Regions from separate parts of the Mesorhizobium monacense genome, predicted to be linked through region 1. Evidence: predicted binding sites of a transcription regulator. Region 1 holds the regulator's gene; each other region holds the start of a gene.
The links. Region 1 encodes LexA, which represses DNA repair genes until DNA is damaged. Its sites were predicted from a motif close to TGTTCNNNNTGTGTTCNG; they were not measured.

Region 1 (7,986 bases):
AATTTCGAACGGATAGGCCCTTGTCCGACATCCTGCGCAAGATCGAGGCCTACAAACGCGACGAGATCGCCACAGCGAAGGCACGCATGCCGCTGGCCGAGATCAAGGCGCGAGCGAAGGACGCCGAAGCACCGCGCGGCTTTCTGGCAGCAGTCGAGGCCAAGCGCAGAACGGGCGGCTTCGCCCTGATCGCCGAGATCAAGAAGGCAAGCCCCTCCAAAGGGCTGATCCGTGCCGACTTCGACCCACCAGCCCTGGCGCAGGCCTATGAGAAAGGTGGCGCCGCCTGTCTTTCGGTGCTGACCGACGCACCGTCTTTCCAGGGCGCGCCGGAATTTCTCACCAATGCGCGCAAGGCCGTGTCTTTGCCCGCGCTGCGCAAGGATTTCCTGTTCGATCCCTATCAGGTCTATGAGGCTCGCGCCTGGGGCGCCGATGCCATCCTGATTATCATGGCCAGCGTCGATGATGCCCTGGCGAGCGAGCTTGAGGCGACGGCATTCGAGCTCGGCATGGATGCGCTGATAGAGGTGCATGACGAGGCCGAGACGCAGCGCGCGGTAGAACTGTCATCGCAGCTGATCGGCATCAACAACCGCAATCTGAGAACGTTCGAAACCAGCCTTGAAACCTCGGAGCGGCTGGCGGCGATGGTGCCGGCCGACCGGCTGCTGGTCAGCGAGAGCGGTATTTTCACCCATGACGATTGCCTCAGGATGCAACGGAGCGGCATCGGCACCTTCCTCGTTGGCGAAAGCCTGATGCGGCAACGGGATGTCGCGGCGGCAACACGCCTGCTTTTGACAGGCAAGGCGCCGGCCGAGGCCATCTGACGATGGCAGCCGCCCTCACCCATCTCGGCGCCAAGGGCGAGGCCAACATGGTCGATGTCGGCGACAAGGCCGAGACGACACGGACGGCAATCGCCGAAGGCTTTGTCGCTATGCTTCCCGAAACGCTGAACATGATCCTGGCCGGGGATGCCAAGAAGGGTGACGTGCTCGGCACCGCGCGCATCGCCGGCATCATGGCCGCAAAGAAGACGCATGAGCTGATCCCGCTCTGCCATCCGCTGCTGTTGACCAAAGTTTCCGTCGACATCGAGCCGGACCATTCGCTTCCAGGCCTGAAGGTCACTGCGCTGGCCCGCGTCACCGGCAAGACCGGCGTCGAGATGGAGGCACTGACAGCGGCCTCGGTCGCGTGCCTGACCATCTACGACATGGCCAAGGCGGTCGACCGCGCCATGGTGATCTCCGGCATCCGGCTGGTCGAAAAGACCGGCGGCAAATCAGGCGATTACCGGTCCACCAGCCATAAGGCAGGCGCCTAGATGGCGCTGGTTCCGGTCGCCGAAGCGCTCGAGCGCCTGCTTGAAGGCGCGCGGCCGACAGGCAGCGAAAGCGTCGCGCTCATCGATGCAACTGGCCGGGTGCTGGCCGAACCCGTCATGGCGCTGCGCACCCAGCCGCCGTTCAACGCCTCCGCCATGGATGGCTACGCCGTTCGGGCCGCCGATATCGCCTCAGTGCCGGCGCGGCTTTCGGTGATTGGCATGGCGCCGGCAGGGCGTGGCTTTGAAGGTGCTGTCCACAATGGTCAGGCAGTGCGTATCTTCACCGGCGCGCCGCTGCCCGAAGGCGCCGACACCATCGTCATCCAGGAGAATGTCAGGGATCTCGGCGGCGGCGCCATCGAGGTAACGGAACCGACAGCCGAAGGACGCAATATCCGCCGCGTCGGTCTCGATTTCACCAGGGGCGACGTGCTGCTCGAAAAAGGCCGACTGCTCGATCCGGTGGCACTCTCCCTGGCGGCATCGGCCAACCACCCAAGCGTGAGCGTGGTCAAAAGGCCGCTGGTCGCCATCATCGCCACCGGCGACGAACTCCTGCCGCCGGGCAGCGAGCTCGGCCCCGACCAGATCATCTCGTCCAATGCCTATGGCGTCGCCGCCGCCGCGCAATCGGTTGGCGCCCGTGCACTCGACCTCGGCATCGCCGCCGATCGCAAGGAGGCAATTGCCGCGCTGGTGAGGCAGGCGGTCGAGCAACGCGCCGATGTCATCGTCACGCTCGGCGGCGCCTCGGTTGGCGACCACGACCTGATCCATGACGTGCTGACCGGCGAAGGCATGACGCTCGACTTCTGGAAGATCGCCATGCGCCCGGGCAAGCCGCTGATGTTCGGTCGGCTCGGGGAGATAAGCTGCATCGGCTTGCCCGGCAATCCGGTTGCCAGCCTCGTCTGTTCGCAGCTGTTCCTGAAGCCGCTGCTGGCGCGGCTCGGCGACCGCGGCTTCCAGCAGGACATGCGCGCGGCCCGCCTCGGGACCGCGATGCCGGCCAACGATCTCAGGCAAGACTATGTGCGTGCCGTGGTCCGGGAAGATGGAGACAGCCTGGTGGCGACGCCGTTCGGCATCCAGGATTCCTCGATGCTGAGAATGCTCGCCGACGCCAACGGGCTGATCGTGCGCGAGCCGTTCGCCCCTGCCGCTGCAGCAGGCGCTGCCTGCAGCGTGCTGATGTTGCGCTGAACCCGTTCCCTTACTCGACAACCAGCGTCCGGCTCAGCGGATGCTCCGGGTTGCAAAGACCGTCTATGATGCTGAAATGGTGCCGGTCCGGCTCGACCACCGAGCTGGTCGCGGCACCGAGGCCGATCCAGACATTGGCCAGCAGCGCGCTCTGGCGCAGGAACTCGGCGCGCTCGCCACCGCCGACCCAGCAGGTCAGGCGTGCATTGTCCATCGGGCGCAGAAGGGCCGGGCTTTCGGTCAGTGCTTCGGCCTCGTCGATCGCCAGCGTCTCGTTCATGGCTGTGCGCATGAGCGGGCGCAGGTCGTGCACACCCGAGATCGACACGACATGACGTATGCGACCAGTCACTTCGGGCGACAGAGGCGTGGTTGCACTCGCCATTCGGCTGGCGAGATGGCCGCCGGCCGAATGCCCGGTCAGCATCAATGGCCCATCGACCAGTGCCGCCGCCTTGCCGATCGCCGCGCCGACCTCGCGAACGATGCCGCCGATGCGTATCTCGGGACATAGCGTGTAGGAGGGCATAGCCACCGCATAGCCATGCCCGATCGGCCCGGCCGAAAGATGCGACCAGAAACTCTTGTCGAACGCCTTCCAGTAACCGCCATGCAGGAACACCACGAGCCCCTTGGGCGGGGTGCTCGGCAGGAAAAGATCGAGCCGGTTGCGCGGTCTGTCGCCGTAGACGATGTCGAGCCGCGCCCTGCCCTCGGCCGAAAGAGCGTCACGAAAGGCCCGCGCGGGCTCGACCCAGGCGGCCGGCCAGCGATCGCCGCCAGCTATGTTGGCGCCGTTTGTATAGGCGTTGTCCCAGTCGGAAATACGATGTTCCAGCAACTGTGCCCTCCCCCTGCTCTCCCTGCCGCTCAGGTGACGGCTGACTTGACGGCGAAACGTCCGTCTTTCCAGGCCCCACTGCGCAGGATCTCTTCCAACACCTCAACAGCGTGCCACACATCGGCGTAGCCGACATAGAGCGGGGTAAAGCCAAAGCGTATGGTCGACGGCGCCCGGAAATCGCCGATAACGCCGCGTTCGATCAGCGCCCGCATGATCTGGTAGCCGTGCTCGTGCATGAATGAAATCTGGCTGCCGCGCCTGGCGCTGTCGCGGGTGCTTTCGAGCGTGAGACCATAGGCGCCGCATTTTGCCTCGACGAGTTCGATGAACAGGTCGGCCAGGGCGATGCTTTTCTTTCTCACGGCCGCCATGTCGACATCGTTCCAGATGTCGAGCGCGCCCTTCAGCGTGCGCATCGACAGGACCGGCTGCGTGCCGCACAGAAACCGGCGGATGCCGGTGCCGGCTGCGTAGGCCTGCTCGAAGGCGAAGGGCCGCGCGTGGCTCCACCATCCGCTGAGCGGCTGCAGCACATCGGCATGATGGCGCTCCGCGGCATAGATGAAGGCGGGAGAGCCCGGGCCGCCATTCAAATATTTGTAGGTGCAGCCGACAGCGAAATCGGCATTCGCCGTGTCCAGTTCGACCGGCATGGCGCCTGCTGTGTGGCAGAGATCCCAGACGATCAGCGCCCCGGCGTCATGGGCGATGCGCGTCAGCGCCGTCATGTCACGCAGTTCGCCTGACTTGTAGTTGACGTGGTTGACCAGCACCACCGCGACCCGGTCGTCGATCAGCTCTTCGATCGTCGGTGCGTCGACGCCTGCAAGGCGCAGCACAGTGTTCTTTCGAGTCGAGGCGACACCTTCAGCCATGTAGAGGTCGGTCGGAAAGCTGTCGCCCTCGGCGACGATGACGGGCCGATCCGGCCGGATGGCCATTGCCGCGTGCAGCAGCTTGTAGATGTTGATCGATGTCGTGTCGCAGACCACCGTCTGGCCGGGAGCGGCGCCGATCAGGCGCCCGAGCTGATCGCCGAGTTCGACCGGCATGTTGAACCAGCCGGCAGTGTTCCAGGCGCGGATGAGGTCGTACGCCCATTCTTCGGTCGCCGCCTTGCGTAGCTCGTCGAAGGCGGCATGCGAGGCTGCACCCAGCGAATTGCCGTCGAGATAGATTACCCCTTCGGGCAGGATGAAGCGGTCGCGCAAGGGGCGCAGTGGATCCGCGGCGTCCATCGCTTCGACGGCCGCAAGATCAGGAATTCCTGTCATGATATGTCTGCTCCCCCCAGATACGCACGACACCGGCACGCAATGATGACACAAGCCGACGATCGGTACTTTCTCTCATCACAGGCCATCGCGCTGCAAGAACCTGCATTGATGACTTATCGGCCCAACGACACCCTCGACCCCTGCTCATAGTTGGCATTTTGAGTTCGTTTCGTTCACGGTGCATCGAGCGGGCTGGATCGTCAAACACGGCCCTACCTACATTGTTTGCGGCGAATGATTGCCGACTTCCAACCAGCTCCCAGGCCGGTGGTTGGCCGTAAACGATAACAAAATCAATGCGATGAAGCCGGCATCTAAGGGGCTGGGATATTCGCTGTCGCACGCGACATCGTTTCGGGAGCCTTAACCCATTCATTAAACTTTAAACAGTTGCGGAACACAACTGGAACAGATAGTGTTTGTTCTGGGTTTGTTTTTCTGATTCCGTTGGGGGCCGCGATGCTGACACGCAAACAACATGAACTGCTGATGTTCATCCATGAGCGGCTGAAGGAAAGCGGCATTCCACCCTCCTTCGACGAAATGAAAGAGGCGCTCGATCTTGCCTCGAAGTCGGGCATCCACCGGCTGATCACGGCGCTGGAGGAGCGCGGTTTCATTCGCCGGCTGCCCAATCGGGCGCGCGCGCTCGAAGTGCTGCGCCTGCCGGACTCGATTGCTCCCGGCCTCAATGCGGCGAAGAAGTTCTCGCCGAGCGTCATTCAGGGCAGTCTTGGGCAGGGCGGCCTCGGACGGCAGATCAAGCCTATGGCATCGTCGCGCACGCCCCAGGCGGGCAATGACGACGATGCGGTTGCGGCAGTGTCCATCCCGGTGATGGGGCGGATCGCGGCCGGTGTGCCGATCGACGCCATCCAGCATCAGACGCATTCGATCTCGGTGCCGCCGGACATGATCATGGGCGGCGAGCATTACGCGCTGGAGGTCAAGGGCGATTCGATGATCGAGGCCGGGATCTTCGACGGCGATACGGTCATCATCCGCAACGCCGACACGGCGAGCCCGGGAGAGATCATAGTGGCGCTGGTCGACGAGGAGGAAGCGACGCTGAAGCGCTTCCGCCGCAAGGGCGCCTCGATTGCGCTGGAAGCCGCCAATCCGGCCTATGAAACCCGCATCTTCGGGCCCGACCGGGTCAAGGTGCAGGGCAAGCTGGTCGGTCTGATCCGCCGCTACTGAGGCGGCGGCGGTTGTTTTGGCGGCGGTTTGCTGGCCTGCCTTTCGGGTCTCTTGTAAGGCGGCAGGCCCCTCGCCTCGCGTGAGAATCTTCGCTGCTCGTGCCAGGGCCGGTACGGCTGCTCGACCGCGAAGTCTATCTCTGCCGGCGCGATTGCCGATTGCTGATCGAAGAAGACAGCGGCGCTGCCCAAGCGGGCAAGTTGCCGTTTCCTGACGACAAGGACAAGCGGATTGCGGCAAGGGTCGTAGGCGGTGGCGTCGTTGACGATGATCAGGGTAGCGAAAGCACACGCCCGCCACGCGTCCTTGCGGTCTTCTGCATACGCGATGATCGCGCCAGACGGATGCCGCGCGAGGCAAAGACCGCTGCTGCAGTAGAAGGGTGAGCCCGGCGGCAGGTCGGCCGGATCCATGTCGAACCGCGCGTCACCCTTCTCGAAGGTCTCGGGCTCCACAATGGTTTCGGACTTCACAGCCCGTTTCCAGTTGTCGGTGGTGAACTCGTTCGATCGCACGCGGTTGATGGCGAGTTCGCCGCCCCCGATCGGCATTGCCACAAGATGCCCATCCTCCGAGACGAGAACGTCAGGCGTGCGAGTGTCGGAGACAGTCAGCAGGCCGGCGAATGCGAACGGAACGGCTGCCAGCCTGAGCCATGTCGTCGCCATGGTGGCGATGACCAGCGCGATCGTCACCAGCAGTACCGACTGAATGGAGATCAGCCCGACAGCATCGATCGGCGAGCGCTCGGAAATCCATCCGGATATTGCGATCATCGCCGTCAGCCCCTTGCCCATCACATAGAGGAAGGGTCCATCGGCGCCGAACGGCATCGCCAGCGCGCTGAGCACGGCGAACGGCATGACGATCAGCGAGACGATCGGCATGACGGCCAGGTTGGCAAGCAGGCTGAGCGGCGACACGCGCTGAAAATGCCAGATGGCGAAGAGCGCGGTCGCACTGCCGGCGATGATGGAGGTCATGGCGAGGCCGCCCATGCCGAGCAGGAATTTTCGCGTGACGAAGGCGAGCGGCGATCGCCGTGGCGGCGGCGACGTCGCTCTGCCGGCACGGTAGTCCGACCAGCCGGCATAGGCACCGACAAGGGCCGCGGTCGCCGCAAACGACATCTGGAAGCTCGGGCCGACCACTTCGTGCGGCGACACCAGGATCACGGCAATCGCCGAGATCGCCAGATTGCGCATGGTGAGCGCCGCGCGGTCGAACAGCACGGCGACCAGCATCACCGCCAGCATGATGAAGCTGCGTTCGGCCGCGACGACGATGCCGGAAAAGACGAGGTAGGCGGCGATGGAAAAGAGCGCCGCGGCGGCCGCATATTTCTTCACCGGCCGGCGCGATGCGAAATCGGGAAACAGGGCGAAGGCGCCGCGCAGCAGCCCCATAATGGTTCCGGCGACCAGCGCCATGTGCAGGCCGGAGATCGAGATGATGTGGTAGATGCCGGTGCGCCGCATCGCCTCGTTGATCTCATTGGGAATGCCGGCGCGCACGCCGACGATCAATGCCGCAGCAATCTCGCCCTCCGGGCCGCCAATCTGGCCGCGAATGTGGTCCGCGATGCTCTCCCGGGCATTCTCGATTGCGGACGCCAAGCGCGTCCTGGATGGTGCGTCTTCGCCAGCGCCAGTCTTTGGGACAACAGTCTTCGGATTGCCGAGGAAAAACCCGCTCGCGCCGATGCCGGAAAAATAGCTGTCGAAGGAGAAGTCGTAGCTATTCGGCCGCACCGGTCCGGTCGGCGGGAGCAGCCGGGCATAGCCGGTGATCAGGGAACCGGCGGTCATATCAGGAGGAACTTTCCGCGCCGAAAGCCTGACCCGCTCCGGCGCATAGCGCAGCTTCGGATGGGCCGTCGAGATGACGTCGATGGTCAGCCTGACGCGGCCGTTTTCCATTTCTTCCAGGCTGGCGAGCCGCCCGGTCAGCCGCGTTTGGATCTCCGAGCCGAGCATCTGGGTTCCGGCGCGCCAGGTCTCGACCTTTGCGGCGAGCACGCCGAGCGCGCAGAGCAGCGCCGCCATGAAGCACAAATGCGTCCTTAGCCATGACCGCGAAGCCACCGCGCAGGCGGCCGTCAAGGCGACCACGGCGACGGGCCTGTA
Region 2 (7,986 bases), 3.4 Mb from region 1:
TTCGATCGGCTTTGCGCTGGCCGTCACCTGGCAGTTCAACCGCCATTTGACCTTCTCGCCGTCGAGCCGCGGCATCGCGACGGAGGGCGCGCGCTATGGCGGCGTCGGCATCGCCACCAGCATCGTCAACTATGCCGTCTATTGCGCGATCCTGGTTGCCCTGCCGGCAATGCCGCCGCTGGCGGCGCTCGCTATCGCCTCGCTGGTCGCCATGGCGCTTTCCTTCATCGGCTATTCCCGCCTCGTCTTCGATCGATAGGCTCTGGCTGATTGGCAGAAGCCGCCGAGTTCCTTATATCGGCGACAAGGATCGCGCCGGAGACCCAAGATGCCCTTGAAAATCGCCGTCCAGATGGACCATGTCTCAACGGTGTCGATCGCCGGCGACACGTCGTTTGCGCTGTCGCTGGAGGCACAGCGGCGAGGCCACCAGCTGTTCCACTACACGCCCGACCGGCTGTCGATGCGCGACGGCAAGGTGTTTGCCCGCATCGAGGAAATGCAGATCCGCGACGAGAAGGGCAGCCACTATTCGCTGGGCGAGAAGGTGCGCACCGACCTGTCCGAGATGGATGTCATCCTGCTCCGTCAGGATCCGCCCTTCGACATGAACTACATCACCACCACGCACATCCTCGAGCGCATCCACCCGAAGACGCTGGTGGTCAACGACCCGGCCTGGGTACGCAACAGCCCGGAAAAGATCTTCGTCACCGAATTCCCGGACTTGATGCCGGAAACGCTGATCACCAAGGATCCCATGGAAGTCGCCGCCTTCCGCAAGGAGTTCGGCGACATCATCGTCAAGCCGCTCTACGGCAATGGCGGCGCCGGCATCTTCCATTTGCATGAGGCCGACCGCAACCTCGCCTCGCTGCTCGAAATGTTCGGCCAGATGTTCCGTGAGCCCTATATCGTGCAGCGCTATCTGAAGGACGTGCGCAAGGGCGACAAGCGCATCATCCTGATCGACGGCGAACCGGTGGGCGCCATCAACCGGGTGCCGGCCGAGCACGATTCGCGTTCCAACATGCATGTCGGCGGCCGCGCCGAAAAGACCGAGCTGACGGAGCGCGAACGCGAGATCTGCGCCCGCATCGGCCCGTCGCTGAAGGAGCGAGGCTTCATCCTCGTCGGCATCGACGTCATCGGCGACTACATGACCGAGATCAACGTGACTTCGCCGACCGGCGTGCGCGAAGTGCAGCGCTTTGGTGGCGCCGACATCGCCAGCCTGTTCTGGGATGCAGTTGAGAACAAGAGGCGGTAGTCCACGTAACTGCGCCCCACCGATCCTCTAACTCTTTGTTTTTACGCAATTCCTGACGGAAGACCGTTGCACGCTTTTCCTGGAATTGCCCTAGACCACGAAGCAGTCGTCGGCGGTGAGCCAGGTGCCTGGGCGCACGGTGGCGAACTGGACAGCCGCCGCTCCGCCCACGCCGTCCACATCGAACAGCAGAGCGCCTGTCGCGTCGTCGTAAAGGATGTGGTCGCTGTCATCGGTGGCTTTGTTGTCGAGCCCGAAGACCGCAGCGAAAAGCGGGCCGGCCGACAGCCCGACGAATACGGAACTGTCCAGCCGGAACATATCATCCAGCGCATTGAAGTCGTCGATACTGTCGTAGTTCGCCGGTCCAAGCGCGTCGAACACGAAGACATCCCTGCCCGCGTCGCCGGCCAGTCGGTCGCGGCCGGCGCCGCCATTGAGGCTGTCGTCACCAGCGCCGCCCCGCAGGTCGTCGGAGCCGGTCGCGCCGTCGAGGACATCGTCGCCCGTGTCGCCGCGGATGGCGTCTGTGCCGGCACCGCCGCTCATCTCATCATTGCCGCCGCCCCCCTTCAGCCAATCGGTGCCCGCACCCCCGATGATCGTGTCGGCGCCTGCGCCGCCGAACAGCTGGTCGTGGCCGGCGCCGCCGTCGAGCGTATCGTTGAACGGGGTGCCGCTGACGCGGTCGTCGCCGCCCAGTGCGGCGACGAGAACGGCATGATCGTAGCTTCCATAGCTCACGGTGCTTGTGGCGTCGCTCATCGTGATCGATTCGGCCGGGGGTGTGACAGTGACCGCAATCGTCGCCACATTGCTGTTGCCCTGGCCGTCGGTGGCGTAAACCGTAAAGCTGTCGGTGCCGACGAAGCCGGCCTCGGGCATGTAGTCGAACAGATTGTCGCTCAGAAAGCCCGGATGATAGTGCAGGCTGGTGCCGACGTGACCTTGGTGAAACGGATAGTAGTTGCCGTCGAAATTTGTGCTCGGCTCGAGGGTGCCATGGTCGGGCCCGTCCAGGATGACAAAGCTCAGGAGATCGTAGTCGGCATCCGCCGCGCTGAACTTGATGTCGTCGAGAAATTGCCCCTGCGAAACCGACAAATTCAGATTGGCCACCGTGGGCGCATGATTGACGAAGGTGTTGGGCTGAAGCGCGCCGCCTTCCAGGGTGATCTGATGCTGGCCGTACTGGGTATTTTCGCCGCCGAAATATTCGTTCGCCCCGATCCATGTCACCGTGACGGTGTCGGGGCCGTCGGCGTTGACCGAGACGATCCGGGCCGACAGGTAGGCCGCCTGGTCAGTCAGGGTGCGGACGAAATTGCCTTCATTGTCGAAAACCTGCGTTTCCACCGTCGTCCAGGTCTCGGTCCTGCCCTCGTGGGTGAGACTGGTGATGGTGAAGAAGCCGTCGAAGACATCAACCGAAGCCAGGTCGATCCCACCGAATGGGAAATCCGCCTTTGCCCCTATCGGTCCGATCACGTCGCCGTCGGTTTCGGTAATGCTGAAAAGCACCGCGTCAGGGCTCGGATTGGGAAATTCGGGTTCTTCCCATACGGTGAGCTCACTGCCATTGCTTAAGGTCGGCATCCTGTCTTCCTCGCGTTTGCGCCTGGACGCGCTGCGGATGTCCCCCGTTTCCAACCATAACATCGTATGCGAGTCGGATCGGTGACAAACCCCTTCGCCTTTTCCATGTTGGTTAATTCTACTCCGGGCGGAGGCAGTCCGATGGAGTTCTGCGCACTGCGTTGACATTTCGCCGGAAGGCGACTGACCATACGTTCCCGTAATGTTCTTGATTAACTCGGAAATCTGTGCTTGTCTTGCTCGACGTCGCTCACGGCCTGATTGCATCGGCTTTGAGCGAGTCAGGTCCGGGGGTGTTGAAAAATATGGTGGCGCGGGTTCGCACGGTTGCTTTCCAGGGCATCGAGGCCGTGCCGGTCGACGTCCAGGTGATGATCGCGCCGGGCAAGGTCAACATGCATATCGTCGGCCTGGCCGACAAGGCGGTGGCTGAAAGCCGCGAGCGGGTGCAGGCGGCATTGCATGCCTCGGGCCTGTCGATGCCGTCGAAGAAGGTGACAGTCAATCTGGCGCCGGCGGATCTCCCCAAGGAAGGCAGCCACTACGATTTGCCGATCGCGCTCGGCCTGATGGCGGCACTTGGCGCCATTCCGGGCGACATGCTGGCCGGCTATGTCGTGCTTGGCGAATTGTCGCTCGACGGCACCATTGCCGCGGTGGCCGGCGCGCTGCCGGCGGCGATCGGCGCCAATGCCGAAGGCAAGGGCCTGATCTGCCCGTTCGCCTGCGGGCCGGAAGCGGCCTGGGCCGGCAAGGATTTCGACATATTGGCACCGCGCAGCCTGATTGCCATCGCCAATCATTTTCGCGGCACGCAAGTGCTGTCGCGGCCGGAAGCCGGCATCCACGCCTCGGCACGCGACCTGCCCGACCTTGCCGACATCAAGGGCCAGGAGAGCGCCAAGCGGGCGCTGGAGGTAGCGGCGGCCGGCGGGCATAATCTCTTGATGGTCGGCCCGCCGGGCTCGGGGAAATCGATGCTGGCGCAAAGGCTGCCGTCGATCCTGCCACCGCTGGCGCCAAAGGAATTGCTCGAAGTCTCGATGATCGCGTCGGTCGCGGGCGAACTCGGCGAAGGCAAGTTGACCGACCGGCGGCCGTTCCGTGCCCCGCACCATTCTGCCTCGATGGCGGCGATGGTCGGCGGCGGGTTGCGGGCCCGGCCCGGCGAAGTGTCGCTTGCCCATCACGGCGTGCTGTTCCTCGACGAGTTTCCCGAATTCACGCCGCAGACGCTCGACGCGCTGCGCCAGCCGCTCGAGACCGGCGACTGCATGATCGCGCGCGCCAACCATCGCGTCACCTATCCGGCGCGCATCCAGCTGGTGGCGGCGATGAACCCGTGCCGCTGCGGCATGGCCGGCGAGCCGGGCTATCGCTGCCTGCGCGGCGAGCGCTGCCGCACCGACTACCAGGCGCGGATATCAGGCCCGCTGCTCGACCGTATCGATCTCCGCATCGAGGTGCCGGCGGTTTCGGCCGGCGATCTGATCCGGCCCGACAAGGCGGAGAAGAGTGCGGCCGTGGCGTTGCGCGTGGCGCGCGCCCGCACCATCCAGCGCGAGCGTTTCGAGCGGCTGGGCGTCACCAGCGCCACCACCAATGCGCATTGCTCGCCCTCGATCATCGAGGAGATCGCCGTGCCGGATACCGCCGGCCTGGCGCTGCTCAAGGACGCCAGCGAAAAACTCGGCTTTTCCGCGCGCGCCTACCATCGCGTCTTGAAAGTGGCGCGCACGCTCGCCGACCTCGACGCCAGCGAGACCGTCGGCCGCATCCATCTGGCCGAGGCGATCTCCTATCGCATGATGTCGGAGCGGATGGCGCAGGCGGCGTAGACTTCTGCCGCTCGCTGGAAGTGCTCATACGGGTTCGCGCCCGATAGTCGCGTATGTTACGGTCATGGACCTAACCTGGAGCTGAGGCGGGGGATGATTTCGGTTTCGCCGGCGCGCAGCGCCGAGGACTTCCGTGTCATGGCCGGGCTTTGCCGCAATCTTGCGCAATGGGACGCCGATGCGGTGCAACCTTACGGCGTCTCGGCAGAAGACGTGATGGCGATTTTCCACCCGGAGATAAGCAGCAGCCAACTGGCGGCGACGTTCGGCGCGCCGGATGCCATGCCGTTCATCGCGCGATCGGAGAGCCTGCCGGCGGGTTGCCTCGCCTTCGACCCGTTCGACGACAAGTCGGTGGAGATCCATAAATTCTTTGTCGATGAATCGTTTCGCGGAAAAGGAATCGGCCGTGCGCTGATGGGGGCAGCACTGGCGGAAATCGCGAAGGGCCGGAGCCGAACAGTGTTGATCCACACGACGTTCTACATGACGCACGCCATTGCCGTGTACGAGTCGTTCGGCTTCACACCGTGCCCGTCCTTCCGCGAAACCCCGGAGCATGTCAGACATACCGACATCTTCATGTCGTGCTCGATCTCGCCTGCGTGAGACGAGGGGTAAGCGGCGTAGTCCCTTGAGGGGAGGGGCGCTGGCGCCTGGCCTTCGGTTCAGGCCTGCCCGCGCGCCTTCAGCTCCAGCCGCCGCTTGTGCAGCACCGGCTCGGTGTAGCCGTTGGGCTGGACGCTGCCCTTGAAGACCAGATCGCAGGCGGCCTGGAAGGCGATGGAGCTGTCGAAATCGGGCGCCATCGGCTGGTAGAGCGGATCGCCGACATTCTGGCGGTCGACGATGGCCGCCATGCGTTGCAGGGCATCCATGACCTGGATCTTCGAGCAGACATCGTGGCGCAGCCAGTTGGCGATGTGCTGCGAGGAGATGCGCAGCGTGGCGCGGTCCTCCATCAGGCCGACGTCGTTGATATCAGGCACTTTCGAGCAGCCGACGCCCTGGTCGACCCAGCGCACGACATAGCCCAGAATGCCTTGCGCGTTGTTGTCGAGTTCGCGCTGGATCTCGTCGGGCGTCCAGTTCGGCCGTACCGCCACCGGCACCGACAAGATGTCGTCGAGCTTGGCCTTGGGCCGGTTCTTCAGCGCCGCCTGCACGGCGTGCACATCGACCTTGTGGTAGTGGGTGGCGTGCAGCGTCGCCGCCGTCGGCGACGGCACCCAGGCGGTGTTGGCGCCAGCCTTGGGATGGGCGATCTTCTCGACCAGCATCGCCGCCATCAGGTCGGGCATCGCCCACATGCCCTTGCCGATCTGGGCGTGGCCGGCCAGCCCGCATTCGAGACCGGTGTCGACGTTCCAGGCCTCATAGGCGGAAATCCAGGCGGCCTGCTTCATGTCGCCCTTGCGGATCATCGGGCCGGCTTCCATCGAGGTGTGGATCTCGTCGCCGGTGCGGTCGAGGAAGCCGGTGTTGATGAACACCACACGCTCTTTTGCCGAGCGGATCGCCTCCTTGAGGTTGACGGTGGTGCGCCGCTCCTCGTCCATGATGCCCATCTTGATGGTGTTCTTGGCCATGCCGAGCAGCGCTTCGACGCGGTCGAAAATCTCGACGGCGAAGGCGACTTCCTCCGGCCCATGCATCTTCGGCTTCACCACATACATCGAGCCGGCACGGGAATTCATCCGCCGCCCGCCCGGGCCGACATCGTGCAGGGCGACCAGCGCCGTCAGCGCCGCGTCCATGATGCCTTCCGGCACCTCGTTGCCGTCGCGGTCTGTTATTGCCGGATTGGTCATCAGGTGGCCGACATTGCGCACCAGCATCAGCGAGCGACCGGGCAGCGCAAGCTGGCCGCCGTTGGGCGATGTGTAGCCGCGGTCCGGATTGAGCTTGCGGACGAACGTCTTGCCGCCCTTGCTGATCTCTTCGGCGAGGTCACCCTTCATCAGGCCGAGCCAGTTGCGGTAGACGACGACCTTGTCCTCGGCATCGACCGCCGCGACCGAATCCTCGCAATCCTGGATGGTGGTCAGCGCCGATTCCAGGATGATGTCGGCGATGCCCGCCGGGTCGGTGCGGCCGATCTGGTTGGCGCGGTCGATCGATATCTCGATATGCAGGCCATTCTTGACCAGCAGCACGGCTTCGGGGTTCGCTGCATCACCGCGATAGCCGGCAAACTGTTTCGGATCGGCCAGCGTGGTGCCGCCGGCGCCGGCGCTGAGCTTGAGCGCGCCATTCGCGACCGACAGGCCGTTGACCCCGGCCCATTTGCCGGAGGTGAGCGGCGCCGACTGGTCGAGGAAGTCCTTGGACCAGGCAACGACCTTGGCGCCGCGCACGGGGTTGAACCCCTTGCCTTTTTCCGCGCCGCCCGTTTCGGGGATGGCATCGGTGCCGTAGAGCGCATCATAGAGCGAACCCCAGCGCGCATTGGCGGCGTTGAGCGCATAGCGCGCATTCATCACCGGCACGACCAGCTGCGGTCCGGCGACCACGGCGATCTCGGGATCGACATTGTCGGTGGAGGCGCTGAAGGCGGGTCCCTCAGGCACGAGATAGCCGATCTCCTTCAGGAAGCCTTTGTAGGCCTCCATGTCGAGCGGCGCGCCATTGTCGCGATACCAGCCGTCGAGCTTTTCCTGCATAGCGTCGCGTTTTGCCAGCAGCGCCCGGTTCTTCGGTGCCAGATCGTGGACGATGGCCGAAAACCCGTTCCAGAACGCATCGGCGGCAATGCCAGTGCCGGGCAGCGCTTCGTTGACGACGAAGTCATGCAGTTCGCGGGCAATCCGCAATCCGGCGATCTCAATGCGATCGGTCATCAGGGCGTCTCCAGATGAAAGGCTAGGCCGGGCCTTTGGCATGTCGAGGTGGTACGGTCAATTCAGCTTAGGGTGAAGGTGGGCGTTTTAAGCATCAAGGACTCGGACAGCGCTGAGGGCCAATGCAGAGCTGGCGGTTGGCGAAACCGGAGGTCCGGGCGCCCTTCGCCCCGTTTACGGGGAGAAGGTGCCGGCAGGCGGATGAGGGGCGGCGCCAACGCTGAAGTGATTGCCCTCTGAATGGGCTACCTGGCTTGACGCCCTCCGCTCCATCGCCCTAGCTTGCCTTCCATCACAGGAGACCTACCCATGGCAGGCACGGTCGAAGGCGAGAACATCGATGTCGGCTTTTCCGGCCGGCGCTGCATCCATTCGCGCAACTGCGTGCTGGGCGACCCGCATGTCTTCGTGCCCAACGCCAAGGGCGAGTGGATACATCCCG
Region 3 (7,986 bases), 3.3 Mb from region 1:
TGGCCCGCATCGCTGCTGAAGAAGCGGCGCAAGCGGAGGCGAAGATTCGGGAGGCAGAAGAAAACGAGCGCATTGCCCGTCTGCTTGCCGACGAAGCCGAACGCAAGGCCAAGCGCGATGCACGTTACGCGGCACGCAAGCAGCGCACCGGCAGGACGCCTCCGGGTTTCTCCGCCCGCTAGCTTTCGGCGCGATCGACTCGGATCGAATGCCAGGGCCGCCCGCAGCGGCCCTGAACGCGTTTGTGCATGCAAAATTTGTCAGGCATTGGCAAAATTTGTCAGGCATTGGAGCGGGCGGGCTGCCTGCATCAGGCTGCGAGTTTCAACCCCATGATGCCGCAGACGATAAGCGCGATGCAGCCGAGCCGGATCGCGGTCGCCGGCTCACCGAGCAGCCAGATGCCAAGCAGTGCCGTGCCGACGGTGCCGATGCCGGTCCATACGGCATAGGCCGTGCCCACAGGCAGCGCCTTCAGCGCCAGGCCAAGCAAGCCCAGGCTGACGATCATCGAGGCGATGGTGAGGACTGTCGGCAGCGGCTTCGAGAAGCCATCGGTGTATTTGAGGCCGATCGCCCAGCCGATCTCGAACAGGCCGGCGAAGAACAAAAAAATCCACGACATCGGGAACGCTCCATTGCTTCGTGTCGCCCAAAAGTGCGTAGCGGTTTTGGGACAACGACACGCACCCAGGAATGCTGCGTGTCGCCCAAAAGTGCGCGCGATTTGGGATAACGACACGCACACACAGCAACACTTGATGGCGGGTCGTCCCGGCCGGATTTCGGAGAAAGCACGAGGTCGTCCTCGCCGCTCCCATTTAGGAAGCTTCCCCTGCCCGATCAACAAAACACCGGCAGCATTGTTCATGCCGCCGGTCTGTAATCTGCGCCGAAACGGATTTGCCGGGATTAGAATATCCCAGAGCGGCCTACTTTTCCTTAAGCCTCATCGCCTTGACCGGTGGCGCCTTGAGCGCCGGGGCTGCGGCGGGCTTCTTCGCATCCTTCTTCGGCTTGCGGGCTTCCTTGCCCGCCTTCATCGCACCTTTAGCCATGATTCGTTCCTCCAATTGGTGGCCCCGAAGTGAAACAAGAGATTGGTCCGACTGCAAGAGCCTGTTGCATCTCGGCGCGCCAGTTGAGGGGCTGTCAACGCATTTTCTATTTTCCTCGTCAACGGTCCCGGACCATGCGATGGTCTTGGCTGCACTGCAGCATCAATCCGGCTTTCGCCGGATGACGATCAGGCAGGCCGGTCAGGACGAGAATGCGAATCCACATCGGCTGCGAGATGAGCTTCGACTTTCCGCAGGAAACACCGCTGATAGCGATGCTCAATGTCCACTATTCCAGGGCATCCGATCTCGAACGGCCGGATTTCCTGACCTCCAATCCACCGGTGCCGATCGAAAGCTACCGCGACAGCTTCGGCAATTGGTGCAACCGTCTTGTCGCCCCGCCCGGGCGTTTCACCTTCGGCACCGACGCGGTGATCCGCGACCCCGGCACCTTCGAGATGGGCGACCTGATGGCCTGGCAGCATGAGGTGCGCGACCTGCCGTCGGACACGCTGTTGTTCCTGCTGCCCAGCCGCTATTGCGAGAGCGATGTGCTGGCAAACGAAGCGTGGCGGCTGTTCGGCCACACTCCGCTCGGCGTTCGACGTGTCCAGGCGGTCTGCGACTTCGTTCACAACCACATCGTCTTCAACTACGGCAATGCGCGGCCGACGCGCACTGCAGCCGAGGCCTATCGCGAGCAAAGCGGTGTCTGCCGCGACTTCGCGCATCTGGCGGTCGCCTTCTGCCGGGCGCTGAACATCCCGACCCGCTACTGCACCGGCTACATCAGCGATATAGGCACGCCAAAACCATGGTCGAGCATGGACTTCGCCGCCTGGATGGAGGTCTATCTCGGTGGCCGCTGGCACGCTTTCGATCCGCGCAACAACGCCCCGCGCATCGGCCGTATCCTGATCGCCTCCGGCCGCGACGCGGCCGATGTACCGCTGACCCATATCTTTGGGCCGGGCACGCTCGCCGGCTTCAAAGTATGGACCGACGAGGTCGTCGAGTAGGGGCTCGCGGTGGTCACCTTCCCTCTGAACGACTGGACCGTTCGCGCGTTGTGAATGCCTGTGGAGCTTTGGCGGGTTGGCCGCTAGGCTCTCGGGAGCATCGGACAGGGCAGCACACCATGGCGGCGCATGGCGGGTCGAGGAAGATCATCTACGCGGCGCTCGCCGGCAATCTCGCCATCGCGCTGACCAAATTCGCCGCCGCCTTCTTCACCGGCAGCTCGGCAATGCTGTCGGAAGGCGTCCATTCGCTGGTCGACACCGGCAATGGCGGGCTGCTGCTCTACGGCATGCACCGCGCCGCCCGGCCGCCCGACCGCACGCATCCGCTCGGTCATGGCCGCGAGCTCTACTTCTGGAGCTTTATCGTCGCACTTCTCGTCTTTGCGCTCGGCGCCGGCGTGTCGTTCTATGAAGGGGTGGTGCACATCATGGCGCCCGAGCCGGTCGCCAATGCCATGGTCAATTATGCGGTGCTTGGCCTCTCCTTCCTGTTCGAAGGTAGCTCCTGGTACGTGGCGCTGAAGGAGTTCCGCCGCGAGAAAGGCAGGCTCGGCTGGTTCGAGGCGGTGCGGCTCAGCAAGGATCCAAGCGTCTACACGGTGCTATTCGAGGACAGCGCCGCGCTGCTCGGCCTGATCGTCGCCTTTGTCGGCATATTGGCGGCGGAGGTATTCGCCATGCCTGAACTCGACGGCGCCGCCTCGATCGGCATCGCACTGATTCTGGGTGCGACAGCGATCTTCCTGGCCCGCGAGAGCAAGGGCCTGCTGCTCGGCGAACCGGCCTCGCCCGAAGTGCAGAAGAAGGTGCTGGCCATTGCCCAGCAGGACCCGGCTGTGCAGCGCGCCAATGGTATACTGAGCGTCCATATCGGCCCGCAGGAAATTGTCGCCGGCCTCAGCATCGAATTCGAGGACCATCTGACGGCACCGGAGATCGAAGCTTGCGTCGAGCGGCTGGAGGCCGTGCTGAAAACGGAAATGCCGGAGATTTCGCGGCTGTTCGTCAAGCCGCAGGCGACAGGAACCTGGGAGCGCCGGCGCAAGGCGATCGTATCGGCAACCGGAGAGGCTCTGGACTAGTCGCTGGCCCGTTGCCTCGCGACCGCGCCACGCTAAGATTGCGGCTGGATTTCGGGAGGAACGAAGATGAGAATCGACGGCGGGTGCCATTGCGGCGCCATCACCTACGAGGCGGAGATCGATCCGGAAAAGACCTCGATCTGCCATTGCACGGATTGCCAGAAGCTGACCGGCACTGCCTTCCGGGTGACGGTTCCGGCACCGGAAAGCAATTACAGGATCACCAGCGGCACACCGAAGGTCTATATCAAGACCGGATCCACCGGCGCCAAGCGCGCCCAGGGTTTTTGCGGCGAGTGCGGATCGCATCTCTATGCGACATCCGTCGGCGACGGTCCGAAAATCTACGGCATCAGGGTCGGCACGGCGCGTCAGCGCGAGGAGCTTGTGCCGAGAAAACAGGTTTGGCACCGCTCGGCATTGCACTGGTTGCCAGAATTTGACGGCATGACGACCGTCGAGGAGCAGTAGCGCCGGACGGTCAGTCGCCGTCTTCGACCACACGCAGCCGCAGCTGACCGGTCTTGGAATCGGCGACGCGCGCGCTGGCTTCGACCTTTCCGGCACCGGGGCCCGGCGCCTCGGCTTCGCCTTCCGCGAACTCCAGCGCTTCGATCTTCTGGCCGCGCTTGGTCACTTTCGACGTCGAGACGAGGATGTCGTCGATGTCCTTCGTCGCCTGGCCGAAATGCGTCTGCAGCCGGCGCACCCGCTCGTCGACGCGCCCGACATCCTCCATCAGCCGGATGACCTCGCCCTGGATCAGATGCGCCTGCTCGCGCATGCGGGCATCCTTGAGGATCGCCTGGATGACCTGGATCGACAGCATCAGCAGCGACGGCGAGACGATGACGACGCGCACGCGATGCGCCTTCTGCACCACCGCCTCGAAATTCTCGTGGATCTCGGCGAACACCGATTCCGAGGGCACGAACATGAAGGCGGTGTCCTGAGTCTCGCCCTGGATCAGGTATTTTTCGGCGATATCGCGGACATGGATTTCGATATCGCGGCGGAAGGCTTGCGCGGCGACCTTCTGCAGGTCGGCGCCGTCGGCGGCGCGGATGGCGTTCCAGGCTTCCAGCGGGAATTTGGCGTCGATGGCCAGCGACGGCGCGCCGTTCGGCATCCTCACCAGGCAGTCGGGCCGGCTGCCGTTCGACAAGGTCGCCTGGAATTCATAGGCGCCATGCGGCAGGCCGTCGGCGACGATCGCCTCCATGCGCGATTGGCCGAAGGCGCCGCGCGTCTGCTTGTTGGAGAGGATCGCTTGCAATTGCACCACCTGGCCGGCAAGCGACTGGATGTTGCCTTGCGCCGTATCGATCACCGCCAGCCGCTCTTGCAGCTTGGCCAGGCTCTCATGCGTCGATTTGGTCTGTTCGGTCATGGTCTGGCCAAGACGCCCGGTCATCGCATCAAGCCGCTGGCCGATCGACTGGGTGAGTTCGGCCTGCCGCGCGCCGAACACTTCGGCGATCGCGCCCATGCGGCCCTGCATCTCGGCCTGGCTCTGCAGGATGCCGGCCACCCGCGCCTCGGCATCGCGGGCGTGGTCAGCGGCTTCCGCAGCCGCCACCGCGCGCGCCCTGGCCGACCGCCACAGCGCGACGACCAGCGCCAGGAACAGGCCGAGAAACAGCACCGTGCCGAAGGCCAGCGCATGGCCGAGCGTGAACGTGCTGGCGCCGAGCCGGGCGACGGGTTCGGAAAGGATGGAGGTCAGGTCGTTCATCGTGCCAGCATAGATGATTCGGTCTGCTGGCACAGATCAAAACGTGAACGAGCCTAAACTGCCCCCCCGTTGACGCTTTTCGCATGACGTCTTAGGTGAGACGCCATGTCGATCAAGCCGCTCATCATTCTTCCCGATCCCGTCCTGCGCCAGGTTTCCAAACCGGTCGAGCGCGTCGACGCGCCCTTGCGCAAGCTGGCCGGCGACATGCTGGACACCATGTATGACGCGCCCGGCATCGGTCTCGCGGCAATCCAGATCGGCGAGCCGCTGCGCATGCTGGTCATCGACCTTGCCAAGGAAGACGAGCCGCCGGCGCCGCATGTCTTCATCAATCCGGAGATCCTCGAAAGTTCCGACCAGCGCTCGGTCTATGAGGAAGGCTGCCTGTCGATCCCGGATTATTATGCCGAGGTCGAACGCCCCGCCTCGGTGCGGGTGAAATATCTCGACCGCGACGGGAAGCTGCAGGAGATGGAGGCCGAGGGCCTGATGGCGACCTGCCTGCAGCACGAGATCGACCACCTCAACGGCGTGCTGTTCATCGACCACATATCGAAACTGAAGCGCGACATGGTGGTGAAGAAGTTCAAGAAGCTCGCCAGGGACAAGGCGCCGGGCAAGATGGTGGGATAGGGGCATGCCCCTCCGCGTCATCTTCATGGGCACGCCGGAGTTTTCCGTCCCGGTGTTGCGGGCGATCGCCGAGGCCGGCCACGAAATATCTGCCGTCTACACGCAGCCGCCCCGCGCCGCCGGCCGGCGCGGGCTGGAGCTGACGCCGTCGCCGGTGCAGCGCGAGGCCGAGCGGCTGGGCATCGAGGTGCGGACGCCGACATCGCTGAAGGGCGAGGCGGAGCAGCAGGCGTTCGCTGCCCTGCGCGCCGATGTCGCAGTGGTCGTGGCCTATGGGCTTTTGCTGCCGAAGGCGGTTTTGCAAGCAACCCGGCTCGGCTGTCTCAACGGTCACGCGTCGCTTCTGCCGCGCTGGCGCGGTGCTGCTCCCATCCAGCGCGCCATCATGGCCGGCGACACTGAGACCGGCATGATGGTGATGCGGATGGAAGAGGGCCTTGACACCGGTCCGGTGGCAATGGTTGAAAAATGCGCCATTGAACCCGATATGACGGCGGGCGAGTTGCATGACCGGCTGATGGACATAGGCGCTTCGCTGATCGTGGAAGCATTGACGCGGCTGGGGATAAATTGTCTGACATTTACCCAACAGGCGACGGCGGGGGTGACCTACGCCAAAAAGATCGATAAATCGGAGACACGCGTAGACTGGACGCGGCCTGCCGGCGAAGTCCACAATCACATTCGCGGCCTCTCGCCCTTTCCGGGTGCGTGGTGCGAGGTCGACATTGGCGGCCGCATGGAGCGGCTGAAACTGCTTCGCTCGACGCTTACGGATGGCGTCGGCGAGTCGGGAGGAATTCTCGATGACCGACTGACGGTTGCCTGCGGGTCAGGCGCGATCAGGCTGGTCGAAGTTCAACGGGCGGGCGGAAGGCCCACCACCGCGCAGGAGTTTCTGCGCGGAGCCAAGATCGAAAAAGGAACGAAACTCTCATGAGCATGATGTCGATACGCGTGGCGACGCCGCGGGATCGCGAGGCAATCCGCCTCGTCGAGGAGCATGCATTCGGCCAGCAGGCGGAGGCCGGACTGGTCGACGCGCTGGTCACCGGCGGCGATGCCGTCGTCGAGCTGGTGGTGGAAGAGGACGGCCAGGTGGTCGGCCACATCCTGTTTTCCAGGCTTTTCGTGGGCAACGGCGGCAAGAGCTTCCCGGCCGTGGCGCTGGCGCCGCTGGCCGTCGAACCGTCCTTCCATGGCTCAGGCATTGGCGGCGCGCTGATCCGCGAGGCGCATATCCGCCTCAAGGACGCCGGCGAGAGCCTGGCCGTGGTGCTCGGCGATCCGGCCTATTACGGCCGCTTCGGCTACACCCATGCCCGCGCCGAGAATTTCGAAAGCGAGTACCAGGGCGAGGCATTGCAGGCCCTCGCTTGGGGCGATGCGCCCGAGGCCGGTAAGCTGGTCTACGCCTCGGCCTTCACTGCGCTTGCCGCCTAAGCGGCGAACAGCCGCCTGTCATGCCGCGTTTTCGTCTCGACATCGAATATGACGGCAGCCTCTATGCTGGCTGGCAGCGCCAGGCCGGCCAGCCTTCGATACAGCAGGCGATCGAAGAGGCGATTGGCAAATTCTGCGGCGAGCAGGTTTCACTGCGCGGCGCCGGCCGCACCGATGCCGGCGTCCACGCCACTGCCCAGGTCGCGCATGTCGACCTCGTCAAGGCGTGGCCTGATGACAAGGTACGCGATGCCGTCAACGCCCATCTGCAAATGGCCGGAGCCCGCATTGCCATTCTCAAGGCGGCGGTCGTGCCAGACGGTTTCGATGCACGCTTCTCGGCGACCGGCCGCCACTACCTCTACCGCATCGTCAACCGCCGCGCGCCTGCGGCGCTGGACAAGGGCAAGGTCTGGTGGGTGCCGAAGCGGCTGGACGCCGCCGCCATGCACGAGGCGGCAAAGCTGCTGCTTGGCCGGCATGATTTCACCACCTTCCGCTCCACCCAGTGCCAGGCCGACAGCCCGGTCAGGACGCTTGATCGCCTGGATGTTAGCCGCTCGGGCGACCTGATCGAAGTCAGGGCCTCGGCGCGCTCTTTCCTGCACAATCAGGTGCGCTCGATGGTCGGCTCGCTGAAGCGCGTCGGCGACGGCAGTTGGAGCGCCGCCGACCTCAAGGCAGCGCTCGACGCGCACGACCGCGCCGCCTGCGGCCAGGTGGCGCCGCCCGACGGGCTTTTCCTCGTCGGCGTCGATTACCCGCAGGTTGCCGGAGAAGCCGGGTAGGTACGCCGATCAGCTAGCAGTAGCCGCGCCACGTTTGCGCGAACGTTCTGCCATCTCCTCCGCCGAAATACCCCTGCCAGGGTCTGCCTTCCGGCGTCATATGTCGGCGCGACGTCCTCGCGCAGCCAACGCTCCGCGGCGGCATCACACTCTTGCAGGGCGCGCGGCTTCATGTTCCAGCCTCGGTCGGTATGGTGATGCCGAGCAGCGCCTGCAGCC
Region 4 (7,986 bases), 2.8 Mb from region 1:
CGGCATTGTCCTGCGCTTCGAGCCGCGCCTTGACCTCGGCGGCAGGCTTCGGCTCGGCGCGGTAGCCGAGGCCTTTCAGGATCTCTTCCATGTCGTCAGCAGTGGCGCCGAGGATCGACATCATCGGCGGCGTCACCATGAAGGCGTGGCCGTCATAGGCGCCGTCGGGGCGCTGTCCGAGGCCCGGCTTCCAGTTGGTCGCGGGACGGATCAGATCGGCCAGCCGCTCGAGGATGTCGACGCGGACCGCGCGGCGGCCGAGATTGCGGTAGCCGGCGAGCTTGTAGAAGGACTTGTCGAAGGCGGGATCGATGACCACCGAGGTGCGGCCGGAGGCCAGGGCGTGAACCACGTCGCCGAAGCCCGGTTTGTCCTTGCCGTCATTCTTCAGCGCCCAAAGCAATGTCACCAGTCCGGCAGGCGCCGGCTTGACCAGCGCCGGCACGAAGACATGGTAGGCGCCGAAGCGCACGCCCAACCGGCGCAACGCGGCGCGGCCTTCCTGATCGAGCGACTTCATCTCTTCGGCGATGTCGCGGCGGTTGATGAGGCCGAAATTCTCGACCAGCTGGAAGGCGATGCCGCGGCCGATGCCGGTGATCTGGTCGGCATTCTTCAAGTCGACCAGTGGCTTCAGCAGGGATTCGACCTGGAAGTTGACGAAGCGCTCGGCGCGCGCCGCGACCTTGTCGCGGGCGGGACCGGTGAGCTGCTCGTCGGCCAGAAGCACAAGGCGCGGCTTCAGCGGTTCGTCGCCGGCGACCAGCGTGCCGACCGGCGCGCCGATCCAGCGCAGCGTGCCGTCGGAGCCGAGTGCGATGTCGCCATTGGCGCAGGCGCCGAAACGTTCGGCGCGCGCCTCGAATTCGGTGGCAAGCGCCTTTTGTGCCGCCGTGCGCACGGCCTTGGCATCTTCGCCGCCGGCGCTTTGGTCGGCGGTGAAGCGGAACCCTTGCAACTCGCCGACATGATGGCCTTCGACAAGGACGGTTCCGGTAGGGCTAATTTCGGCTTCAGGCATGGTATTTTCTCTAAGGCGCCGCATGAGGACGGAAGTCCTGCGGTCTACGAAGCGTTTCGTCAACCGCTCATGCAGCGCATCCGACAATCTGTCTTCGATTTCGCGCGTCTTTTCCTGCCAGTGTGCCTGATCGGCCAGCCAGCCGGGCCGGTTGGAAACGAAAGTCCAGGTGCGGATCTGGGCGATCCGGTGCGACAGCGTGTCGATGTCGCCGTCTGTCGTGTCGGCACGCCGCACCTGCTCGGCCATGTAGTTCTCGTCGACATGGCCATGCCGGGCGAGGTCCATATAGATCGAGGCGATGAGGTCGGAATGCTGGGCCGGCGCGATCTTCCTGTAGTCGGGGAGCGCACAGGCTTCCCACAGCAGCGCCACCCGCTTGGCGTCGGAGGCCAGAGCACGGATGTCCGCGTCGCGCGACAGATGCTCGAGCGCCTGCGCGTCGACCGCCGGCAGCGCCCGCGTCAGGCCCTCGACCGGTGCGTTGGTCTCGATCGAGCGCTTCAGCGCATCAAGGCTGGCGAAATCGAAATTGGCGGTGCGCCATTGCAGCACCTTCACCGGATCGAAATCGTGGCCTTCGATCTTCTTGACCAGCTCCTCATCGAGCGGATCGACCTGGCCGGTGACGCCGAACGTGCCGTCGCGCAAATGGCGGCCGGCGCGGCCGGCGATCTGGCCGAGCTCGGCGGACGTGAGGTCGCGAAATTGGTAGCCGTCGAATTTGCGGTTCTGGGCGAAGGCGACATGGTCGAGGTCGAGATTGAGGCCCATGCCGATGGCGTCGGTGGCAACGAGGTAATCGACATCTCCGGATTGGAACAGCGCCACCTGGGCGTTGCGGGTGCGCGGCGAGAGCGCGCCGAGCACGACGGCGGCACCGCCCTGCTGGCGGCGGATCAGTTCGGCGATGGCATAGACCTCGTCCGCCGAGAAAGCGACGATCGCCGTGCGCCGGGGCAGGCGGGTCAGCTTCTTTGAGCCGGCATAGGCCAGATGCGACAGCCGCGGCCGCGTCACCACCGAAACGCCCTTCAAGAGGCGCTGCAGGATGCCGTGCATGGTGGCTGCGCCCAAGAGCAGCGTTTCCTGGCGGCCGCGCAGATGCAGGATGCGGTCGGTGAAGATGTGGCCGCGCTCGAGATCGCCGGCGAGCTGGACCTCGTCGATGGCGACGAAGGCGGCGTCGGTCTCGCGCGGCATGGCCTCGACGGTGCAGACCGAATATTTGGCGCCCACCGGCTGGATCTTCTCCTCGCCGGTGATGAGCGCCACCTTGTGGGCGCCGACCTTTTCGCAGACGCGCGTGTAGACTTCGCGCGCCAGCAGCCTGAGCGGCAGGCCGATGACGCCGCTCTCATGCGCCACCATGCGTTCGATGGCGAGATGGGTCTTGCCGGTGTTGGTCGGGCCGAGCACGGCCGTCACGTCGCGGCCCGAAAGGATCAGCGGCTGGGAGTGTTTCGGCTGGATATTCATCGGCTCGGAAATAACGCTTCTGCCGCTCGTTGCCGGGGAGCACGCCAGTGGTGGCGCGTGTGACAGCCGACACATAAGGATTTCAGGCGCGAAGCGAAAGCGGAATGTTCCGCAAGCGGGGCAAAGAGCCGTCCGGCTCGTACAAAATCCGGTCTCGATTAAGAGTTGGAACGAGTCTGGAACGAATCGGCGACGAATCACTGACTCTCGCTGATTCAGGTTTTGTTCACGGCTATATGTGGATTTTTTGACGGCGAGTCTCACCACATGCTGAATCGCTAAACTGGCCCGATTTATGCAAGGAGAACAATGCTGTTAACCTTCGCCGGGGAACGATCGCCGCACCCCGATCGACCTCAGCCAACGTTATGAAATTATTGACTTTTCCTAACGCGGCCTTAATGATTTGATCGACGTTTTCGGGCCTCATCGTTAATGTTTCGGCCAAAGCCGGAACGAATCGGCGACGAATCAGCGATGCTCAGGTTTTCTTGGTTTGTTCACCCCAATATGTTGTGTTGTGAACAGGTTATCCACCGAGAAGTCACAGCTTGTGGCGTGGGTTTCGCACAGACTTGGCAGCTGCCGTTAACCTTTGCGTGCCGCTCCGGCACAGATCGGCGTTGGGTGCATCGGTCGGCCCGATCATAGCAACCACAACCAGGCTCGGCCAGCAATGTCAAAACGGCTGCTTCAGGCCAGGTCCTCTTCCGTCACATAGCGCTGCAAGACAGAGCCGACGTTCCGGATGATTTCATCGTGCGACAGGGCGACGACCGGAGGAAGCCGCAGCAGGTATCGGCACATTGCCAAACCCAGCAACTGGCTCGAGACGAGACCGGCCCGTCGACCCGCATCGGCGGGGTCACCGACCGCCGCAACCACTGGCCTCACCTGACTGGCAAACACCTCGCGCAGCTTTTCGGCAGCAAAGTCGTTGGACATCGCCGAACGCAACAGAATTGTCATGCCAGGGCCGCTGGCCGGACCTTCCCAGATTTCGAGAAAGCGCCTGATCAGTGTTTCGCCGATGGCGGCTCGGTCAATCACCCGCAGCTCCGGCAGATGCAGGTCGACGACCGCCGCCCTGGCGAACAGTTCGTCCTTGCTGCGGAAATAGCGGATCACCATGGCCGGATCGATCGAGGCATGCGCCGCGACATCGCGGATCGAAGCCCCGTCATAACCGTGTTCGGCGAACAGTAGCCGCGCCGCCTCGAGGATATGGGCCCGCGTGCGGTCCGATTTGCTGATTTTCTTCGCCTGATTCTGAGTCATGAAAATGCATATGCCAACACCTGTTGACAAATGCAATGGCGTCGATTAGAAAGTCAACACTTGTTGATAAATGGAGAGGGAAAATGTTGCCCGATACAACGGACGTCCTGATCATTGGCGCCGGCCCGACCGGCATGGCGCTGTCCATCATGCTGCACCAGGCCGGTGTCGATCACGTTCTGATCGACAGGCTGGCGCAGGGCCTGCAGACCTCGCGCGCCGGCGTCATCCATGCGCAGACGCTGGAAGCGCTGGAGCCTCTCGGTGTCACCGGGCGGCTGGGCGAACTTGCCCTGAAGCTGCAAAATTTCGTCATCCGCGACCGCAACCGGGCGCTGCTCGATGTCGATTTCGGCAAGCTTCCATCAAGGCATCCCTATCTGTTGATGCTGCCCCAGAACCTGACCGAGCAGGTGTTGGCCGAGCGGATCGCTGCCCTGGGCGGCGTCATTCATCGCGAAGTCGAGGCCAAGGCGGTTGTTCAGGATATTGACGGCGCCCGCGTGACGGTGGTCGAGAACGGCCGCGAGAAGCTCATATCGGCGCGCTACGTCGTCGGCGCCGATGGCATGAACAGCCTGGTGCGCGGCGCGGCCGGCATCGAGTTCGACGGCGCAGCCTATGACGGGTCGTTCGTGCTCGCCGACGTCCGCCTCGACTGGCCGGTTGGGCCGAAGGAAGTGTCGCTGTTTTTTGCGCCGGCCGGGCTGGTAGTGGTGGCGCCGCTTCCGGACGGATCGTACCGCATCGTTGCAACAATGGATGACGCGCCGGAAAAGCCTGCGGTTGCCGACATCCAGGCGCTGCTCGACAGCCGTGGGCCGACCAGACAACGAGCTCGCGTGCTCGGCCTGGCGTGGAGCTCGCGCTTTCGCGTGCGGTCGTATCGCAAGGAGCGGTTGTTCCTCATGGGCGATGCCGCGCATGTCCACAGCCCCGCGGGTGGGCAAGGCATGAACACCGGCATCATCGACGCGGTCGTGCTTGGCGAACTGCTTGGCGATGTGGTGAACGGCGTGCGGTCGGAAGCCGAGCTCGACCTCTACGAAACGTTGCGGTGTCCAGCGGCGCAGGAGGTGCTTGATTTGGCGGGCAAGATGACCGAGATGGCGCTTACCCGCAATCCGGTGAAGCGGTTCGTCCGCAATCTGCTGCTCTCCCTGACGAACCTCAATCCATTGCTGAAGCGTCGCATGGCCTTGAAACTGTCAGGCCTCAGCCGCGCGCCGCTGGCCCGGCTGCCGGCACCTTCGCGTGGGCCGGGTTCAATCTCCCCTGCCAAGCCTGCAGCCAAACCAGCGCTGAAGCTTGCCGCCTGACGGCTGCGATTGTTAGGGTAACGAGCTTCGATCGTGGGATCGTATGTCTGTACCGGCCGTTGGGCCGGTACATCAGTTGTCGCCGGGGGGCTCGAAACCTCAGGCGAAATACTGTCCGCCATTGGCGGATATTGTCGAGCCGGTGATGAAGCCGGCTTCATCGGACGCGAGGAAGACGACGCAGCGCGCGATCTCTTCAGGCTCGCCGAGGCGGCCGACCGGGATCTGCGGGATGATGCGTTCGTTGAGCACCTTCTCGTCGATCGCCTTGACCATCTCGGTGGCGATGTAGCCCGGGCAGATGATGTTGACGGTAATACCGGCGCGGGCGCCTTCCTGGGCAAGCGCCTTCGAGAAGCCGATGTCGCCGGCCTTGGCGGCGGAATAGTTGACCTGGCCGGCTTGGCCCTTCTGGCCGTTGATGGAGGAGATGGTGATGACGCGGCCGAACTTGCGGTCGCGCATGCCGCCCCACAGAGGGTGCGTCATGTTGAAGACACCGGAAAGGTTGGTGTCGATGACTTCCTTCCACTGCTCGCGCGTCATCTTGTGGAACATGCCGTCGCGAGTGATGCCGGCATTGTTGACCAGCACGGAAACCGGACCGAGATCGGCCTCGACCTGCTTGATGCCGGCGGCGCAGGCGTCATAGTCGGCGACCGACCATTTGTAGGTCTTGATGCCGGTTTCGGCGGTGAACTTCGTCGCCGCCTCGTCATTGCCGGCGTAGTTCGCGGCAACCGAATAGCCAGCGTTCTTCAACGCGACCGATACCGCCGCGCCGATGCCGCGCGACCCGCCCGTGACGATTGCAACCTTGCTCATGCGTTTCCCCTTTCGGTACCGCCCTGTTTTCGGGCTTTTCATGCAGAATGGAACGGGCGGCTCGCGCCGCCCGGATAGTCTGTCGCTACAGCGCTTCGATGCACATGGCGACGCCCATGCCGCCGCCGATGCAGAGCGTAGCGAGGCCCTTCTTCGCACCGCGGCGGCGCATTTCGAAAACCAGCGTGTTGAAGATGCGGGCACCGGAAGCGCCGATCGGATGGCCGATGGCGATGGCCCCGCCATTGACGTTGACGATCGAGGGATCCCAGCCCATGTCCTTGTTGACGGCGCAGGCCTGCGCGGCGAAGGCCTCATTGGCCTCGACCAGGTCGAGATCGCCGACCGACCAGCCGGCCTTGGCCAGCGCCTTGCGCGAAGCGGGAATGGGGCCGGTGCCCATGATCTGCGGATCGACGCCGGCGGTGGCCCAGGACACGATGCGCGCCAATGGCGTGATGCCGCGCCTGACAGCTTCGGCTTCACTCATCAACAGCGCGCCGGCAGCGCCGTCATTGATGCCAGAGGCGTTGGCGGCGGTCACGGTGCCGTCCTTGTCGAACGCCGGCTTCAGCTTGGTCATGGCGTCGATGGTGGCGCCGTGGCGGATGTACTCGTCCTGGTCGACGATGGTGTCGCCCTTCTTGCCTTTGATGGTGAAGGCGACGATCTCGTCCTTGAACTTGCCGGCCTTCTGCGCGGCCTCGGCCTTGTTCTGTGAGGCCAGCGCGAACTGGTCCTGGTCGTCGCGGGTGATCTGGAACTGGCGAGCGACGTTTTCGGCGGTGTTGCCCATGTGGTAGCCATTGAAAGCGTCCCACAGTCCGTCCTTGATCATGGTGTCGATCATCTTGTAGTCGCCCATCTTGACGCCGGCGCGCAGATGCTGGGCATGCGCCGAGAGCGACATCGATTCCTGTCCACCGGCGACGATCACCTTGGCGTCGCCTGCGGCGATCTGCTGCATGCCGAGCGCGATGGCGCGCAGGCCCGAGCCGCAAACCTGGTTGAGGCCCCAGGCGGTGGTCTCCTTGGGCAGGCCGGCGTTGATCGAGGCCTGACGGGCAGGGTTCTGGCCTTGCGCGGCTGTCAGCACCTGACCGAGGATGACCTCGTCGACCTCGCCCGGTTCGACACCGGTACGCGACAGCAACTCCCGGATGACCACGGCGCCGAGCTCGTGCGCCGGAGTGGCGGCGAAGGCGCCGTTGAAGGAGCCAACAGACGTGCGTGCCGCGCCGGCGACAACGATGGCATTGGACATTTTCTTCTCCAGACTTCGAGGTGACGTGTTTTTGGGTATCGTTAGGGACTTTTCTTGCCCGTTCCATGACCCAAGTCAAACCGGAAATAGGCATGCCAGCCATGCGCGGCAAGCAGGCTGCCGGCAGTCAGTGCAAAGGCTGCGGCTTTCGCTGTGCAGCATTTTTTGCCCGCCATGCAGCATTAAATGATGCCGCACTGCACAAACCACTTGGAATTGTGACGCTTTTGCGCATATCCTCGCAAGGGCGCAATCGTTACCGGCTGCTTACTCACATGCGCCGGTGTCCGGGGAGGATACTGATGGCCGCGAAAGACGATCCGATCATCATCAAGAAATATGCCAATCGCCGGCTCTACAACACCGGCACCAGCACCTATGTGACGCTCGAGGATCTGGCCGACATGGTCAAGAGAGGCGAGGAGTTCACCGTCCAGGACGCCAAGACCGGCGACGACATCACGCATCCGGTGCTGACACAGATCATTTTCGAGCTGGAGAACAAGGACGGGCAGAACATGCTGCCGATCCCGTTCCTGCGCCAGCTGATCGCCTTCTACGGCGACCAGATGCAGATGATCGTGCCGAGTTTCCTCGAACAATCGATGATCGCCTTCTCCAAGGAACAGGAACGGTTCCGCGAGCAGATGAAGGGCGCTTTCGGCAAGTCGCCGATCGACGTGATGAAGATGGCCACACCGATCAAGGCGCTGGAGGAGCAGACGCGCCGCAACATGGAGATGTTCCAGAACGCGATGCGCCTGTTCACGCCGTTCCCATCGGCCGGTTCGAACGGGCCT

Region 2: a site for LexA is predicted at 3,059-3,076, ahead of AC1RUK_RS27685 (YifB family Mg chelatase-like AAA ATPase). Genes of this name have one in related genera too.
Region 3: a site for LexA is predicted at 4,933-4,950, ahead of AC1RUK_RS27485 (DNA recombination protein RmuC). Genes of this name have one in related genera too.
Region 4: a site for LexA is predicted at 2,667-2,684, ahead of AC1RUK_RS31050 (helicase-related protein). Genes of this name have one in related genera too.

The regions. Positions count from the first base shown of each region.
Region 1 is NZ_CM165567.1:2,421,890-2,429,875, forward strand. Features, by position in the region: gene trpD (anthranilate phosphoribosyltransferase) at 1-16, shown strand, start outside; gene trpC (indole-3-glycerol phosphate synthase TrpC) at 21-833, shown strand; gene moaC (cyclic pyranopterin monophosphate synthase MoaC) at 836-1,333, shown strand; gene AC1RUK_RS11655 (molybdopterin molybdotransferase MoeA) at 1,334-2,539, shown strand; gene AC1RUK_RS11660 (hormone-sensitive lipase) at 2,550-3,380, opposite strand; gene kynU (kynureninase) at 3,410-4,657, opposite strand; gene lexA (transcriptional repressor LexA) at 5,120-5,860, shown strand; gene AC1RUK_RS11675 (ComEC/Rec2 family competence protein) at 5,854-7,986, opposite strand, start outside.
Region 2 is NZ_CM165567.1:5,792,292-5,800,277, forward strand. Features, by position in the region: gene AC1RUK_RS27670 (GtrA family protein) at 1-259, shown strand, start outside; gene gshB (glutathione synthase) at 329-1,270, shown strand; gene AC1RUK_RS27680 (Ig-like domain-containing protein) at 1,361-3,034, opposite strand; gene AC1RUK_RS27685 (YifB family Mg chelatase-like AAA ATPase) at 3,172-4,704, shown strand; gene AC1RUK_RS27690 (GNAT family N-acetyltransferase) at 4,843-5,313, shown strand; gene AC1RUK_RS27695 (malate synthase G) at 5,373-7,544, opposite strand; gene AC1RUK_RS27700 (CDGSH iron-sulfur domain-containing protein) at 7,854-7,986, shown strand, end outside.
Region 3 is NZ_CM165567.1:5,757,520-5,765,505, reverse strand. Features, by position in the region: gene AC1RUK_RS27515 (DUF6481 family protein) at 1-182, shown strand, start outside; gene sugE (quaternary ammonium compound efflux SMR transporter SugE) at 311-625, opposite strand; gene AC1RUK_RS27505 (hypothetical protein) at 933-1,058, opposite strand; gene AC1RUK_RS27500 (transglutaminase-like domain-containing protein) at 1,271-2,080, shown strand; gene AC1RUK_RS27495 (cation diffusion facilitator family transporter) at 2,200-3,165, shown strand; gene AC1RUK_RS27490 (GFA family protein) at 3,232-3,636, shown strand; gene AC1RUK_RS27485 (DNA recombination protein RmuC) at 3,647-4,900, opposite strand; gene def (peptide deformylase) at 5,006-5,536, shown strand; gene fmt (methionyl-tRNA formyltransferase) at 5,541-6,476, shown strand; gene AC1RUK_RS27470 (GNAT family N-acetyltransferase) at 6,473-6,979, shown strand; gene truA (tRNA pseudouridine(38-40) synthase TruA) at 7,000-7,767, shown strand; gene AC1RUK_RS27460 (transporter) at 7,937-7,986, opposite strand, start outside.
Region 4 is NZ_CM165567.1:6,482,757-6,490,742, forward strand. Features, by position in the region: gene AC1RUK_RS31050 (helicase-related protein) at 1-2,500, opposite strand, end outside; gene AC1RUK_RS31055 (TetR/AcrR family transcriptional regulator) at 3,194-3,778, opposite strand; gene AC1RUK_RS31060 (FAD-dependent oxidoreductase) at 3,862-5,097, shown strand; gene phbB (acetoacetyl-CoA reductase) at 5,197-5,922, opposite strand; gene AC1RUK_RS31070 (acetyl-CoA C-acetyltransferase) at 6,008-7,186, opposite strand; gene phaR (polyhydroxyalkanoate synthesis repressor PhaR) at 7,489-7,986, shown strand, end outside.